2 regions of the Inediibacterium massiliense genome follow, and region 1 is predicted to be linked to the other one. Evidence: a T-box and tRNA genes for the amino acid it is inferred to sense, from the RefSeq annotation. Region 1 holds a T-box; the other holds one or more tRNA genes.
What was found. The T-box of region 1 lies ahead of BN2409_RS15750 (glycine--tRNA ligase). A T-box ahead of a tRNA ligase gene usually reads a tRNA of that ligase, here a tRNA-Gly.
Positions count from the first base shown of each region.

Region 2: it encodes a tRNA-Gly, which carries the amino acid that the T-box ahead of BN2409_RS15750 (glycine--tRNA ligase) is inferred to sense. The anticodon was not compared.

Region 1 covers NZ_LN876587.1:1,468,351-1,475,670, forward strand. The annotation lists gene BN2409_RS15730 (YaiI/YqxD family protein) at 1-275, opposite strand, end outside; gene ppdK (pyruvate, phosphate dikinase) at 509-3,130, opposite strand; gene BN2409_RS15740 (pyruvate, water dikinase regulatory protein) at 3,148-3,960, opposite strand; gene ccpN (transcriptional regulator CcpN) at 3,977-4,618, opposite strand; gene BN2409_RS15750 (glycine--tRNA ligase) at 4,801-6,189, opposite strand; T-box leader at 6,238-6,408, opposite strand; gene BN2409_RS15755 (DUF4342 domain-containing protein) at 6,455-6,991, opposite strand; gene recO (DNA repair protein RecO) at 7,013-7,320, opposite strand, start outside.
Region 2 covers NZ_LN876586.1:938,821-946,140, reverse strand. The annotation lists gene BN2409_RS08275 (hypothetical protein) at 103-1,470, opposite strand; gene BN2409_RS08270 (4-hydroxyphenylacetate 3-hydroxylase family protein) at 1,554-3,047, opposite strand; gene BN2409_RS08265 (sigma 54-interacting transcriptional regulator) at 3,322-5,403, opposite strand; tRNA gene BN2409_RS08260 (tRNA-Cys) at 5,490-5,564, opposite strand; tRNA gene BN2409_RS08255 (tRNA-Gly) at 5,568-5,642, opposite strand; tRNA gene BN2409_RS08250 (tRNA-Phe) at 5,648-5,723, opposite strand; tRNA gene BN2409_RS08245 (tRNA-Val) at 5,728-5,803, opposite strand; gene hslO (Hsp33 family molecular chaperone HslO) at 5,886-6,764, opposite strand; gene BN2409_RS08235 (cold-shock protein) at 6,853-7,053, opposite strand; gene BN2409_RS08230 (class I SAM-dependent DNA methyltransferase) at 7,168-7,320, opposite strand, start outside.

The DNA of each region.
Region 1 (7,320 bases):
CCTCTAGTTGATAAACAAAGTACTTGTTTGCCTAATAAAAGGGATGCCAATCCATAATCATCTGTAATCACCAAATCATTTTTTTGTGTTTTATTTATAATCATCATATCTACTGATTGATTCTCGTTATCTACAATCACATATTCTACATCTTTTTGACGCTTCGAAACATGGCAAATACTAATGACCATAACTACCTTTACAGTATATTTTTTAGAGTGATGAATAATCAGTTCTTTCACACAACAGGCATCACCATCTACATATATTGTCATTTATATATATACTCACCTCATTTTTTCTTTATCTTTCTCAATATTCGACATAAGTATCTTTAATCCTCCTTTATTTAAAAGGAAAATAAAATACATAATTGTCTGTCATTTCTCTAAATTTCACAAATTACTTCTATTTTTCTACTTTTGTATTAATATATATACCACAATATATTCATTATTCCTCCTATAATAAAAAAAAGACATGGAAAAATTTTTCCATGTCTTTTTTTTTATTTATTTTGTACTGCTGCACGTGCTGCTGCAAGTCTTGCAATAGGTACTCTATATGGAGAGCATGATACATAATGAAGTCCTATTTTGTGACAAAATTCAATAGAATCTGGATCTCCTCCATGTTCCCCACAAATGCCAAGTTTAATATCTTCTCTTTGAGATTTTCCTAGTTCTACAGCCATTTTCATAAGTTTTCCAACCCCTACCTGATCTAATCTTTGGAAAGGATCTTTTTCAAATATTTCTTTTTTTCTATATTCTGGAATGAATTTTCCTGCATCATCTCTTGAAAATCCATAAGTCATTTGAGTCAAATCATTTGTTCCAAAAGAGAAAAACTCTGCATGTTTTGCAATTTCATCAGCAGTTAAAGCAGCTCTTGGTACTTCAATCATAGTACCTACTTTAATTTTTAATGTCTCGCCCATTTCATCCATTACTTCTTTTGCAGTCTTTATAATTAAATCTTTGATAATTTCTAATTCCTTTTCACTTCCAATAAGCGGAACCATAATCTCAGGTTCAATATTGATATTTTTTTCTTTCTTTACTTCTATAGCTGCCATTATGATAGCTTTTGTTTGCATTTCACATATTTCTGGATACGTAATAGATAATCTGCATCCTCTATGACCAAGCATTGGATTCACTTCTTTTAATTCCTCTACTGTTTCTTTTAATTCTTCATAAGAAACTCCTATTTGTTTTGAAAGTGCTTTTATGTCTTCATCATGATGTGGTAAAAATTCATGTAGTGGTGGATCTAGTAATCTAATTGTTACTGATCTTTCTCCCATTTCCTTGAAAATTCCTACAAAATCATTTTTTTGGAAAGGCAGTAATTTATCTAGTGCAGCTACTCTTTCTTCTACAGTTTTAGAAAGAATCATTTTTCTCACAGCAGGAATTCTTTCTTCCTCAAAGAACATATGCTCTGTTCTACAAAGTCCAATTCCCTCTGCTCCAAATTTTACAGCTACAGCTGCATCCTTTGGTGTGTCTGCATTTGTTCTTACTTTTAGTTTTCTAATTTCATCTGCCCAATTCATTAAAGTAGCAAAGTTTCCTGATAATTCTGGATCTTTTGTTTCAATACTTCCTTCATATACATTTCCTGTATTTCCATCAAGAGAAATAAAATCTCCTTCTTTAAAAATTTTAGTTCCTACTTTAAATAATTTATTTGTTTCATCTACTCTTAACTCTCCACATCCTGCTACACAACATTTCCCCATTCCTCTTGCTACTACTGCTGCATGAGAAGTCATTCCTCCTCTTGCTGTTAAAATTCCTTGTGCTGCTACCATTCCTTCTATATCTTCAGGAGAAGTTTCCAGTCTTACTAAAACTACTTTTTCTCCTTCACTAGCTTTAGCTACGACATCTTCTGCATTGAAATAAATTTTTCCTGTAGCAGCTCCAGGAGATGCTGGCAATCCTTTTGTAATTTTTGTAGCTTCTTTTATGGCTTTCTCTTCAAAAGTAGGATGAAGAAGTTGGTCTAATTGATTTGGTTCGATTCTTAATATAGCCGTCTCTTTATCAATGATTTTTTCATTTACCATATCTACTGCTACATTAATTGCTGCTGCTGCTGTTCTTTTTCCATTTCTTGTTTGAAGTAAGAATAATTTGCCTTTTTCTATTGTAAATTCAATATCTTGCATATCTTTATAGTGATTTTCTAATAAATTGGCAACATTTACAAATTGATCATATACAGGAGGCATTGTATTTTGAAGCTGTGCAATAGGTTGAGGTGTTCTAATTCCTGCTACCACATCCTCTCCTTGTGCATTCATTAAAAATTCTCCAAATAATTTTTTCTCTCCTGTAGCAGGATTTCGAGTGAATGCAACTCCTGTTCCTGAAGTATCTCCCATATTTCCAAATACCATGGATTGTACATTTACAGCTGTTCCAAAGTGGCTTGGAATCTCATTTAATTCTCTATATACAATAGCTCTAGGATTATTCCAAGAACTAAATACAGCTTGAACTGCCATTAATAATTGTTCTTTTGGATCTTGTGGAAAATCTTTTCTAGATTCTTTTTTCACAAGCTTTTTATATTCTTCAATAATATTTTTAAGATTTTCTGATGTTAACTCTGTATCTAGCTCTACATGACTAATTTCCTTTTCTTTTTCTAATATATGATCAAATTTATATTTTGGGATTTCAAGTACTACATCTCCAAACATTTGAATAAATCTTCTGTAGCTATCATAAGCAAATCTTTCATTTTCTGTTGCTTTTGCCATTCCTACTACCGTTTGGTCATTAAGACCTAAGTTTAATATGGTATCCATCATACCAGGCATAGAAACAACAGCTCCAGATCTTACAGATACTAAAAGAGGATTGGTTGCATCTCCAAATTTCTTTCCTATTTTTTCTTCTAAATTTTTTAGATTTTCAAAAATTTCTCCCACAATACTTTCATGAATTTGTTTTCCATCTTCATAATATTGATTACAAGCTTGTGTAGTCACTGTAAACCCTGGAGGGACAGGAAGTCCTATCTTCGTCATTTCTGCTAAATTTGCACCTTTTCCCCCTAGTAAAGATTTCATTTCCTTATTTCCTTCATAAAATGCATATACATATTTTGTCATATTTCAAACCCCTTTCATTATTTCCAATTTTCTTTTAATATTTCTAAAATAATATTTGCACTTTCTTCAATAGCTTTAGAAGATACATCAATGATAGGACATCCTACTCTTTTCATAATACCTTCCGCATAATCCAGTTCCATTAAAATTCTTTCCATACTTGCATAATTCGCTTCATTTTTAAGACCTAATGCTTTGAGTCTTTCCTGTCTTATTTCATTTAATTTAATAGGATTTGTAGTAAGGCCTATAATCTTTTTAGCAGGAACATTAAATAATTCTTCTGGTACAGGTACCTCTGGAACTAATGGAACATTGGCTACTTTTATATTTTTATGAGCTAAATACATACTAAGGGGGGTCTTAGATGTTCTTGAAATTCCTATTAAAACTGCATCTGCTTTTTTAAGTCCCCTCGGATCTTTTCCATCATCATATTTTACCGCGAATTCTATAGCTTCTATTTTTTTGAAATACTTTTCATCTAATTTTCTAATAAGTCCTGGTTCATTTTTAGGAGATTCTCCTAAAGTTTTCTCTAAAGCTTCTGTAATAGGAGTCATAATATCAATAGCAATAATATTTTTTTCCTTTGCTTTTTCCTCTAAAACTCTTCTTAAAGAAGGAATCACCATTGTAAAAACAATAAAAGAATTTTCATGACTTGCTTCATTTATAATTTCAACAATCTGATCTTCATCTGATATATATGGAAATCTCCTAAATTCACAATTTTTGCATAAGAATTGACTTGTTGCTGCTTTTACAACTTGTTCTCCTGTTTCTCCTATAGAGTCAGAAATAATATATACCACTAGCCTGCGATCCATGCGCATTCCTCCTTTTTTATTGCTGCCTTCCAAGTTCTACAAATAATTTAGTTATATTGGTTTTAGATACTTTTCCTACCACTTTAAAAAATTCCTTGCCATCTTCTATAACTTTCTCCACTACTGGAAGACTATCTACTTGATGATCTATAATTTTAATGGCAGCTTCTAGAGCAGTTTCATCTGGATACGTCATGACAATATTAGGCATTCTAGTCATAATCAAACCTACAGGTACTTTGTTTACATCCGTTCCACCCATAATTGTTCTTAAAAAATCCTTTCTGGATACAATACCTACAAGATAGTTATTAGATGTCACAAAAATACTGCCTACATCTTCTAAAAACAAAGTAACAATTGCATCATATAGATTTGTTTGCTCTCCCACTACAATAGGCATAGATTTAATTTCTTTTACTTTAATACGGTGAATTTCTTCTGAAATCAAATTAATAGGTATATTTCCCGAATACAAATAACCCACTTTAGGTCTTGCATCTAACATTCCCGTCATAGTCAAAATAGCTAAATCCGGTCTTAATGTAGCTCTTGTAACCTTTAACAAATTGGCAATCTGTTCGCTCGTAATAGGCTCCTTTTCTTTTACGATATCAATAATCTTTTTTTGTCGCTCTGTAAACTCTATGGTGATCACCTCTTTATCTCCGTTTTATGTAATATGTTATACTATTTATGTTTATATGTTATATTATATATAGATTGTAACAAATATTTGTGATTATTTCTATATTTTTTTGCATTTTTTTTAAAATTATTTTTGTAAAAAAAATAAAGGAGACATTTTATCACTTCGCCTCCTTTATTTTCTCCATATCATTAAAATTCTAATTTTGATTCTATATATTTTTCTAAGTCTTCTATTTTCACTCTTTCTTGCTCCATAGTATCTCTATCTCTTACAGTAACTGAATGATCTTCTAATGTATCAAAATCATAAGTCACACAAAATGGCGTTCCAATTTCATCTTGTCTTCTATATCTTTTTCCAATACTTCCTGATATATCATAATCTACCATGAACTTTTTAGATAATTGTGCATACAACTCTTCTGCACCTTCACTTAATTTTTTAGTAAGTGGCAAAATACAAACTTTGTATGGAGATAAAGCCGGATGAAGTTTTAATACAGTTCTTGTAGTTCCATCATCTAATGCTTCCTCTTCATATGCATCTACTAGAAATGCCAAAGTTACTCTGTCTGCTCCTAAAGATGGTTCAATACAATATGGAATATATTTTTCATTTGTAACGGGATCTTGATAGCTTAAATCTACTCCTGAATGTTCTTTATGTTGTTTTAAGTCAAAATCTGTTCGATCTGCAATTCCCCAAAGCTCTCCCCAACCAAATGGAAATAAATATTCTATGTCTGTTGTAGCATTGCTATAATGTGATAATTCCTCTTGATCATGATCTCTTAGACGAATATTGTCTTCGTTTATATTTAATGATAATAACCATTCTTTACAAAACTCTTTCCAATAATAAAACCATTCTAAATCTTCTCCAGGTTTACAGAAAAACTCAAGCTCCATTTGTTCAAATTCACGAGTTCTAAATGTAAAATTACCAGGAGTAATCTCATTTCTAAAAGATTTTCCTATTTGTCCTATTCCAAAAGGCATTTTTTTTCTAGATGCTCTTGCTACATTTTTAAAGTTTACAAATATTCCTTGAGCAGTCTCAGGTCTTAAATATATTTCTGATTTTGAATCTTCAGTTACCCCTTGATAAGTTTTAAACATTAAATTAAATTGTCTAATGCTTGTATAATTTAGTTCTCCACATTCAGGACATTTGATATCTTTTTCTTTTATATAATTTTCCATTTTTTCATTGGACCAACCATCTACATTCATTTCTTCATTTTGTGTCATTAGATAATCTTCGATTAGTTTATCTGCCCTAAAACGTGATTTACAGCTTTTACAGTCTAATAATGGATCATTAAATCCTCCTACGTGACCTGATGCTACCCAAGTTTGAGGATTCATAAGAATCGCCGCATCCAATCCTACATTGTATGGAGATTCTTGAATAAATTTTTTCCACCAAGCTTTTTTTACATTATTTTTTAATTCTACTCCTAAAGGTCCATAATCCCATGTATTGGCAAGACCTCCATATATTTCTGATCCTGGAAATATAAATCCTCTTCCTTTTGCCAATGATACTACTTTTTCCATTGATTTTTGTGTATTCATTTTTATCCTCCTGTTTCTTTCAAAAATATAAAAAACCCTTCATCCCTATCAAGGGACGAAAGGTTTTACTTCCGCGGTTCCACCCTAGTTGATACTAATGTATCCACTTTCAACTATTCACTCTAGAGTGCCTTTCACCAAAATACAATATCGGATTCTCAGCATCCCCGACTCTCTGTGATTTTACTTTTGATTACTTCTCTCTGTCATCATGATTATTAGATTTGTCTAAGATTTTACCATATTAACTTCTTTCTGTAAAGACTTATTCTTCTTCCTTTTTTTCTATATCTACAGCTTCATCTTTATTAAGATCTACTTTATTTTTGTTCACACTCATCTTCGATTTAATTTGCTCAAATGTATCCTCTGCTGTATTTTTCATATTATCTAAAGCGCCTTCTGCCATTTCATTTAAGTCTACTACTTCTCCATCAGTTTTGACAATCTCAATTTTACATTTTGTTGCTAGTGCTGCCAAAGTTCCAATCATAGCGATTTGAGGAGCTAAAAAAGCGCCTACGGCTCCTGCTGTTACAGGAATATTCATCATTACTTCTCCATCTTTTTTAAATACTATCTTTGTTATATTTCCCTTTTTTACAATCTCTTTTAACTTTTCTACTATATCATTTCCTACTCCAGAAATATTTTCCTTAAAGTTTTTACTTTGTTTTTCTTCAATGAGTATAATTGCATCTATTACATTTCCCCCTGCTACCTCTAAAGCTTCACGTGCTTCTTTGTAGCTAACACCTGTTCTATCCCTTACTTGATCGATTTGTTCTAGTGTAATTTCCATACATAACACCACCTTTATTTTTTATGGTTGTATGGCTTGTAAAAAAGCCATAGATTTAAATTTATCTTTTCCTATATGTGTAGAAATATAATGCTTTACAATTTTATTTAATTCCTTTAATACATCTGGTTTAATTTTGAGTCTACAAATTTTTTCTAAATCTGCTTCTATCAAATACCTCATTACATTAATAGTTACTTTTGAAATTTTCATAGCATAAGGATCTTGAGCAAAACATTCTCTACATAAAATTCCTCCCTCTCTTGAACTAAATTTTGCTTTTTCAGCTGTTTTTCCACAACAAACACAACTTTCAAGCTGGGGTTCAT
Region 2 (7,320 bases), on a different contig from region 1:
GCAATTACCTAGACTGAACTTTCATCAGCAAGTAAATTACAGCTTCGCTGGGCACGCTGTCTACAAGCTCAGAAGATAGTCATAAACTATCTTCTTTATAGATTAAGCAACTTTTTTTTCTTCTTCAAATATATAAACATCATATTCTGGCTTATTTCCTAAATTAATCAATAGATAAAGAACAATTCCTGTTGCAAGTCCCCAAGTAGCTCCACGAGTTGCTAAAACTGCTCCCATGATACCTGCAATTCCAAGATCATTAAATGTACGAGCTTTCATGACACCTACCCGAACAGAAACATAACCTTGAATGAGCATTGTAGATGCAAGAGCAACTCCTAATATAGGTTTACAAAGGGTAACAATTGGCAATAGTAAATATCCTGTAAGCGTTCCAAATCTAAAAGATCCTGCTCCACCATGAATAGAATCCATAGCTTCTCTTCCATGTTTATATCTTTCACAAATTACCACTTGAATAGCTGCCCATAATGGCCCACACATGGTTAAATCTGGACCTATAATAGACATAATTAAATTTCTTAACCCAAATATAATATGAGATCTATTAGGATTATAATCAATCAACTCATCTGGACGTACCTTACCTGCATCTTCCAAAAGAGCTTGAGATTGAATCATATCTCCAAATAAAACAATATATGCAGATACTACCATAGGTAAGCTTTCAATAAACATACCGGCAGACGGAAATCCCACTCCTAAAAATGTCCATTCTTTCCATAGTGTTGCAAAAGCAGGTTTTGTAATTCCCCACTCTATTTGAGGCCATGGAACTTCTCCTACTAAAGGACCTACGAAAATTGCCAAAAGTATAATAGGTAACATTCCAAGATTTGAAATAATTTTTAAAAGACTATTATTATTCCTGATGCTTTTAAAATGATTGGAAAATAATAAATAAAAACCAATTCCTACACAAATCACAATAGATAAAGGGAATGTATCAAATCTTGCTCCTTTATTAAAAATAACCATAACCGCTGCAAACCCTGCTCCTAGTATAATTCCTGATTGCATGGCATTAGGGACAATAGAAACAATTTTTCTACCCAGTCCTGTAATTCCTAGTAAAATTGCTAAAATACCTAAAGACATTTCAAATGCTATCAAAGCCTGCATTCTCTCAGGTCCCATTTCATATTGACTCACATGAATCATTAAAAGTGGAATCGCTGGAGTGACCCATCCCGGTACAACTGGATCTCCTAAAAAAACATGAGCACAATATAATATACCATTTAAAAGCACTACTGCCATAGCGATTTCAAAAGGCATTCCTAAATATTCTTGGAGCATAGGAATAGCACCTAGACAAACTGCACACATAAGTAATCCCTGAATATAATCTGCCCATTCAAACCGATAGTGAATAAAAGGAATACGAATCTTAAATGGTCCTGCTGGAATATAAGGTTGTTCTTTACCAAATTCTCTTTTTAATGCCATATATGTTCCTCCTTCTATTTTTTCATATTCGTTTGAAAATATTTTCTATCTTTTAATAGAGAGGGAAGAAATTCCCCCTCAGATTATTTTTGTGAAGCTGCTGCTTCTCTTTGTGCAATAGCTTCTTCATCTATTCTTGCTATTTTTTTAGCCAATTCTTTTTTATGGGCTAGATTTCCTTGTCTTGCAATCATAATTCTTTGTGCTTGTGGTGAACCTGCTCCATGCATAGATTCTGTTCTATATCCTACTGCTGCTGTTCCTAATGTCATATTTTCAATCAATCTTAATATTCTCATTCTGTGTTCTGTTGGTACTATATTCACACCTTTAAAATATTTTTCACAAATTGGTCCAATTTCTGGATGTTTAAAATCTTTTTCTGATGGCATAGTTACCATAAGTCCTCCTGCAATGTCTTCTGCAAGTCTTGTAATTTCATATGGGAATCTTGTTACATTTTGCTTACAGACATTTGCTAAAAGTAAATCTATTTGATAGTTTCCAGCCTTTGTTTTGTATCCTTCTGCTGAACAAGCAATTCCACAGCAATATAATGTTTCATTTAAATGAGTCATTTCTATTAATTTATCTTTGATATGAGATGCTTTTGAAGCTCCATTAAAATCTGCTGCTACTGCTGCTGCTCCTATTAATACATCTCCTACCCCTACTTTACATCCTCCATAGCTTTGTCTATGATATCCTGCAAATCTTTCTACTAACATTCCTGCAAAATCTACTTCTCCGTTTAAGAATATTCTATCATTTGGAATAAATACATCGTCAAATACTACTAATGCTTCTTGTCCTCCAAATTCTTTGTTTCCTACATCTATATCTGCACCTTCTTCTAATTTTCTTGTATCACAAGATTGTCTTCCATAAATCATATAGATTCCTTCTGCATCAGATGGGATGGCAAAGGATACTGCATACGCTTCGTCTCCTTCTTTCATTGCAATGGTTGGCATAATTAAATGCTCATGAGAATTTACTGCTCCTGTTTGATGAGCTTTTGCTCCTCTTACTATAATTCCATCTTCTCTTTGTTCTACTACATGTAAAAATAAGTCTGGATCTTCTTGTTTACTTGGTGATAGTCCTCTATCTCCCTTAGGATCTGTCATAGCTCCATCTACTACCAAATCATTTTCTTGTACATATTCTAAATATTTTTTAAAATTTTCATGATAATTTGTTCCATATTTTTCATCTGTTTCATAAGTTGTACTATATACTGCATTAAAAGAATCCATTCCTACACAACGTTGGAAACATGATCCTGTCTTTTGTCCTAAAAGTCTTAACATTTTTACTTTCTTTATAAGGTCTTCTGTACTTTGATGAAGATGTGTAAAACGATTTACTTTTTTTCCTGTTAAATTAGAAGTTGCCGTCATTAAATCTTCATACTCTGGGCTTTGAGCAAGCTCATAAGTCATTGCTACTGAATTAATAGAAGGTCTAATTACTGGATGGTCTACAAAATTTTTCACCAATTCTCCAAACACATATACCTTAATGTCTAATTTTCTTAAACTCTCTAAATATTGTTCTTTTGTCATTAATGCCATGAAAAATCATCTCCTTCTTTAATATGTATCTGTACTACACTAAAGCAATTCTCATGCCATATGCATTCCTTTTTTTGCAAATTGCATCTAAGCTTGTATTTTACATTATTTTTCCTATTTTCTTTACATTCATTAATTTCTCAAATACAAAAATCGTTGCAATTGCACAACGATTTTTTAAAAGATTATTTATTGAACCTATTCAATTTTCAATATTATATAAAATAATATGTGTAAAATTCTTTTGTTGCAATATTGCATATTCGTTGCCATTTTACAGCATTTTTTCATACTTTTGTCTTTTTCGCACAAAAGTGGAAGCATCAATTCCTAGGGCCTTTGCTGCACCTCTTACATTTTGATATTTTTCAAAAGCTTTCTCTAATAATTCTTTTTCTACAATAGATATTGCTTCTTTTAATGGAACAATTTCTTCTATTAATCTCGAAGAAGTATTTTTCATACAAATGGTTTTTGGTAAGTCTTCACAAGTAATCTCGTGATCATTACTCATGATAAATACTCTTTCTACGATATTTTTTAATTCTCTTACATTTCCAGGCCAATCATATTCATATAATACTTCTAAAGCATCCTTACTCATTCTTTTATTCCATCCATATTTTTCATTTAATTCAGAAAGAAAATGACGTACCAAAGGAAGTATATCTCCTCTTCTTTCTCTTAAGGAAGGAATACAAATAGGCACTACATTTAATCGATAATAAAGGTCTTCTCTAAATTGATTTTCTTTTACCATTTTTTCTAAATTCCGATTGGTAGCAGCCAAAATACGCACATCCACTTTAATGGATTCAATTCCACCAACTCTTTTGATTTCATTTTCCTGCAAAACCCTAAGAAGCTTTACTTGCATATCTAATGGAAGCTCACCTATTTCATCTAAAAATAAAGTTCCTCCATTGGCTACTTCAAATAATCCCATTTTTCCTTGCCTATTGGCTCCTGTAAAAGCTCCCTTTTCATATCCAAAAAGCTCTGATTCAATAAGAGTGTTAGGAATTGCTCCACAATTTACTTTAATAAATTGTTTTCTTCTTCTATTACTATTTTTATGTATAAACTTTGCAATTTCCTCTTTCCCAACCCCTGTTTCTCCTAAAATAAGTATTGTAGTATCTACTTTTGCTACTCTTTTTGCAATCCTAGCTATTTCAAGCATTTTTTCATCTTCTGCTATAATATGCAAAGTATTTAAAAGTTGCATACGCATTTCTTCGATCTCTGAGTAATATTTTTTTGCCAATTCTTTATTTCTTTCTAACTGTTCTTTTAAAAGAGAAAGTTCTGTAATATCTCTCACGTTGGTAACTACTAATGTAATTTGATTTTTTTCATCAAAAATAGGTGTACTTGTTACTAATGCATTTTTTCCCGTTTTAAATTTTTGATGAATCGTAGTAGTTTTACCAGTATGTAAAACCTTTAAGGTAGCAGATTCGGAAATATATCCTTTTTTTTCTAAATTGAGCATATTATTACCTAGCATTTCTTCTCTTTTCACACCTGTGATTCTTTCATAGGATTTATTAATTTTAAGGGTATTGGCATCTCCATCTGTAATATATATTCCATCATAAGAAGATTCAATCACTGCATCTAATTTTTTAGAAATATTTTGAACTGTATTTAATTCATTGATAATGCTTTCAAATTCTGAACTATCTTTAAATACAATCAAACCTCCAAAAACTTGACCATCTCTTAGCAAAGGAATTCTATCGCATATAAGGGTCTTTTCTTTAAATTTTATTTTTTGATTGTATTCACTTTTTTGAGTCTCAATCACATGATAAAGCTTTAACTCTGGTAGTATTTTTTCTGCATGCAATCCAATAATTTTCTCATTATTTAAATTCAATATACGAATAGCGGATACATTGCATCTCTTAATCATACCTTGATCATCAATGATTACGATACCATTATTGGTAAAATCCAAAACTGCTTTTAATTCACTAGATTCTTCTATTTGTTTTTCTAACAATGCCTTTATAATATCTGTCCGAGTTAAAATCCCTACCAAACTTCCTTTTTCATCCACAACAGGTAGTCTTCCTACTTTTATTTCCCAAGCTTCTCCTACACTGGCATCTTGACTAATGGTAATTACTTTTTTCGTAGCTAAAGTTCCAACCTTTGTATTTGAATGAATGTTTTTTAAAAAAGATTTCATCAAATTGGTTTTTGTAATAATTCCTATTAAGTTTCTTTCTTCATCTACAATAGGAGCTCCATCAATACGATTTTTCACAAAAATTTTTACAGCTTCATGCAAAGTATCTTCTACTGTTAGGACAATGGGATTCTTAGTCATTACTTGTTGAACTCTCAAGCCATTCCCCCCCTTAATGATTCGCATTTTTATTATAACATATAACAAAACAAAAAATCCTAGTATATACTAGGATTTTTCAATATTGGAGGCGGCACCCAGATTTGAACTGGGGAATAAAGGTTTTGCAGACCTCTGCCTTACCACTTGGCTATGCCGCCATATGGAGCGGAAGACGAGATTCGAACTCGCGACCCTCGCCTTGGCAAGGCGATGCTCTACCACTGAGCCACTTCCGCACATTTGGTGCCCAGAGGCGGAATCGAACCACCGACACGGGGATTTTCAGTCCCCTGCTCTACCGACTGAGCTATCTGGGCAAAATGGTGGGCGCAATAGGGCTCGAACCTATGACCCCCTGCTTGTAAGGCAGGTGCTCTCCCAGCTGAGCTATGCGCCCTCAATAACTTACAAAAGATATTATACACATAAACATCTATTTTGTCAATAGCATTTCATAGCACAGTAGTAAAGTACTTCAACTACTGTGCTTCTTCATAAAGCTTTTGTAAATGTTCTTTGTTAAAATGATATTTTCTATTACAAAAATGACATGTAAGTTCTGCCTGCCCATCTTCTTCAATAATTTGTTTTAAATCTTTTTCTCCAATACTAATCAAAGCTCTTTCAAGCTTTTCTTCTGAACAATCACAGTTTAAAAATACTTCTTGTTTATCAAGAATTTCTAAGTCAAAACCTTCTAAAATTCTCTTTAGCATTTCTTCTCCATCTTGAGTCTCTTCCATTAATTTTGTCACAGATGGAAGTTCATTGATTCTCTTTTCAAGCTTTAGAATGACATCATCTGACGCATCAGGAAGTACTTGTATAATAAACCCTCCTGCTTCTTTTACAGAATAATCTCTATCTACTAATACTCCTAATCCTACTGCAGAAGGCTGCTGCTCTGAATATGCAAAATAAGCTGTAAAATCCTCTGCGATTTCTCCAGATACTAAATCTGATTGTCCTATATATGGATCTTTTAAGCCCAAGTCTTTAATTACAATCATTTTTCCTTTTCCAACAGCTCTTCCTACATCTAGTTTTTTGTCCTCTCTTAATGGAAGCTCTACATTAGGATTTGAAACATATCCTTTTACATTTCCTTTTGAATCAGAAACTGCTAAGATTTGTTTTAAAGGTCCATCCCCTTTAATTTGTATAGATAATTTATTTTTATCTCCTTTTAGCATAAGCCCCATCATTACTGTTCCTGTAAGAGTTCTTCCTAAAGCAGCCGTAGCAACAGGAGTTGTATGATGAATCTTTCTTGCTTCTTCTACTAAATTTGTTGTAATCCCTAAAAAAACTCTTATACTTTTATTGGCAGCTACTCCTCGAAGTATATAATTTTTCATTATCTCCATCCTTTTCATCTATAGTAATAAAAGCCCTGATTTATCCAATCAGGGCTATTGAGGGCTACACGTTTTCTGAAGCTTTTTATTATCCTCTTACAACGTTTGTAGCTTGAGGTCCTTTTTCTCCTTGAATTACTTCAAATTCAACAGCTTGACCTTCTTCTAAAGTTTTGTAACCTTCCATGTTGATTGCAGAGAAATGTACGAAAACATCTTCTCCATTTTCTCTTGAAATAAATCCATAACCTTTTTCTCCATTAAACCATTTTACTGTACCTTTTTCCATTCAAACAATCCTCCTAACCAATATCATACGTAGCAAATCATTGCTACACCTAGAGTTTATCACAGGTCATTTTCAGTGTCAATGCAAATTAGCTATAAGTTTATAGTGTCAAATTTATTTTTGGCAAACAAAATAAACTCTTTCACTTGTTTTTTTAGGAGATAAAAAAGTAAAAGCATCAAAAGATTCAATTTTTTTAAATCCTACTTGTTTTAATATATTTATGATTTCTTTTTCTTTATATGCCCTTTGTATATGATCTTCTTC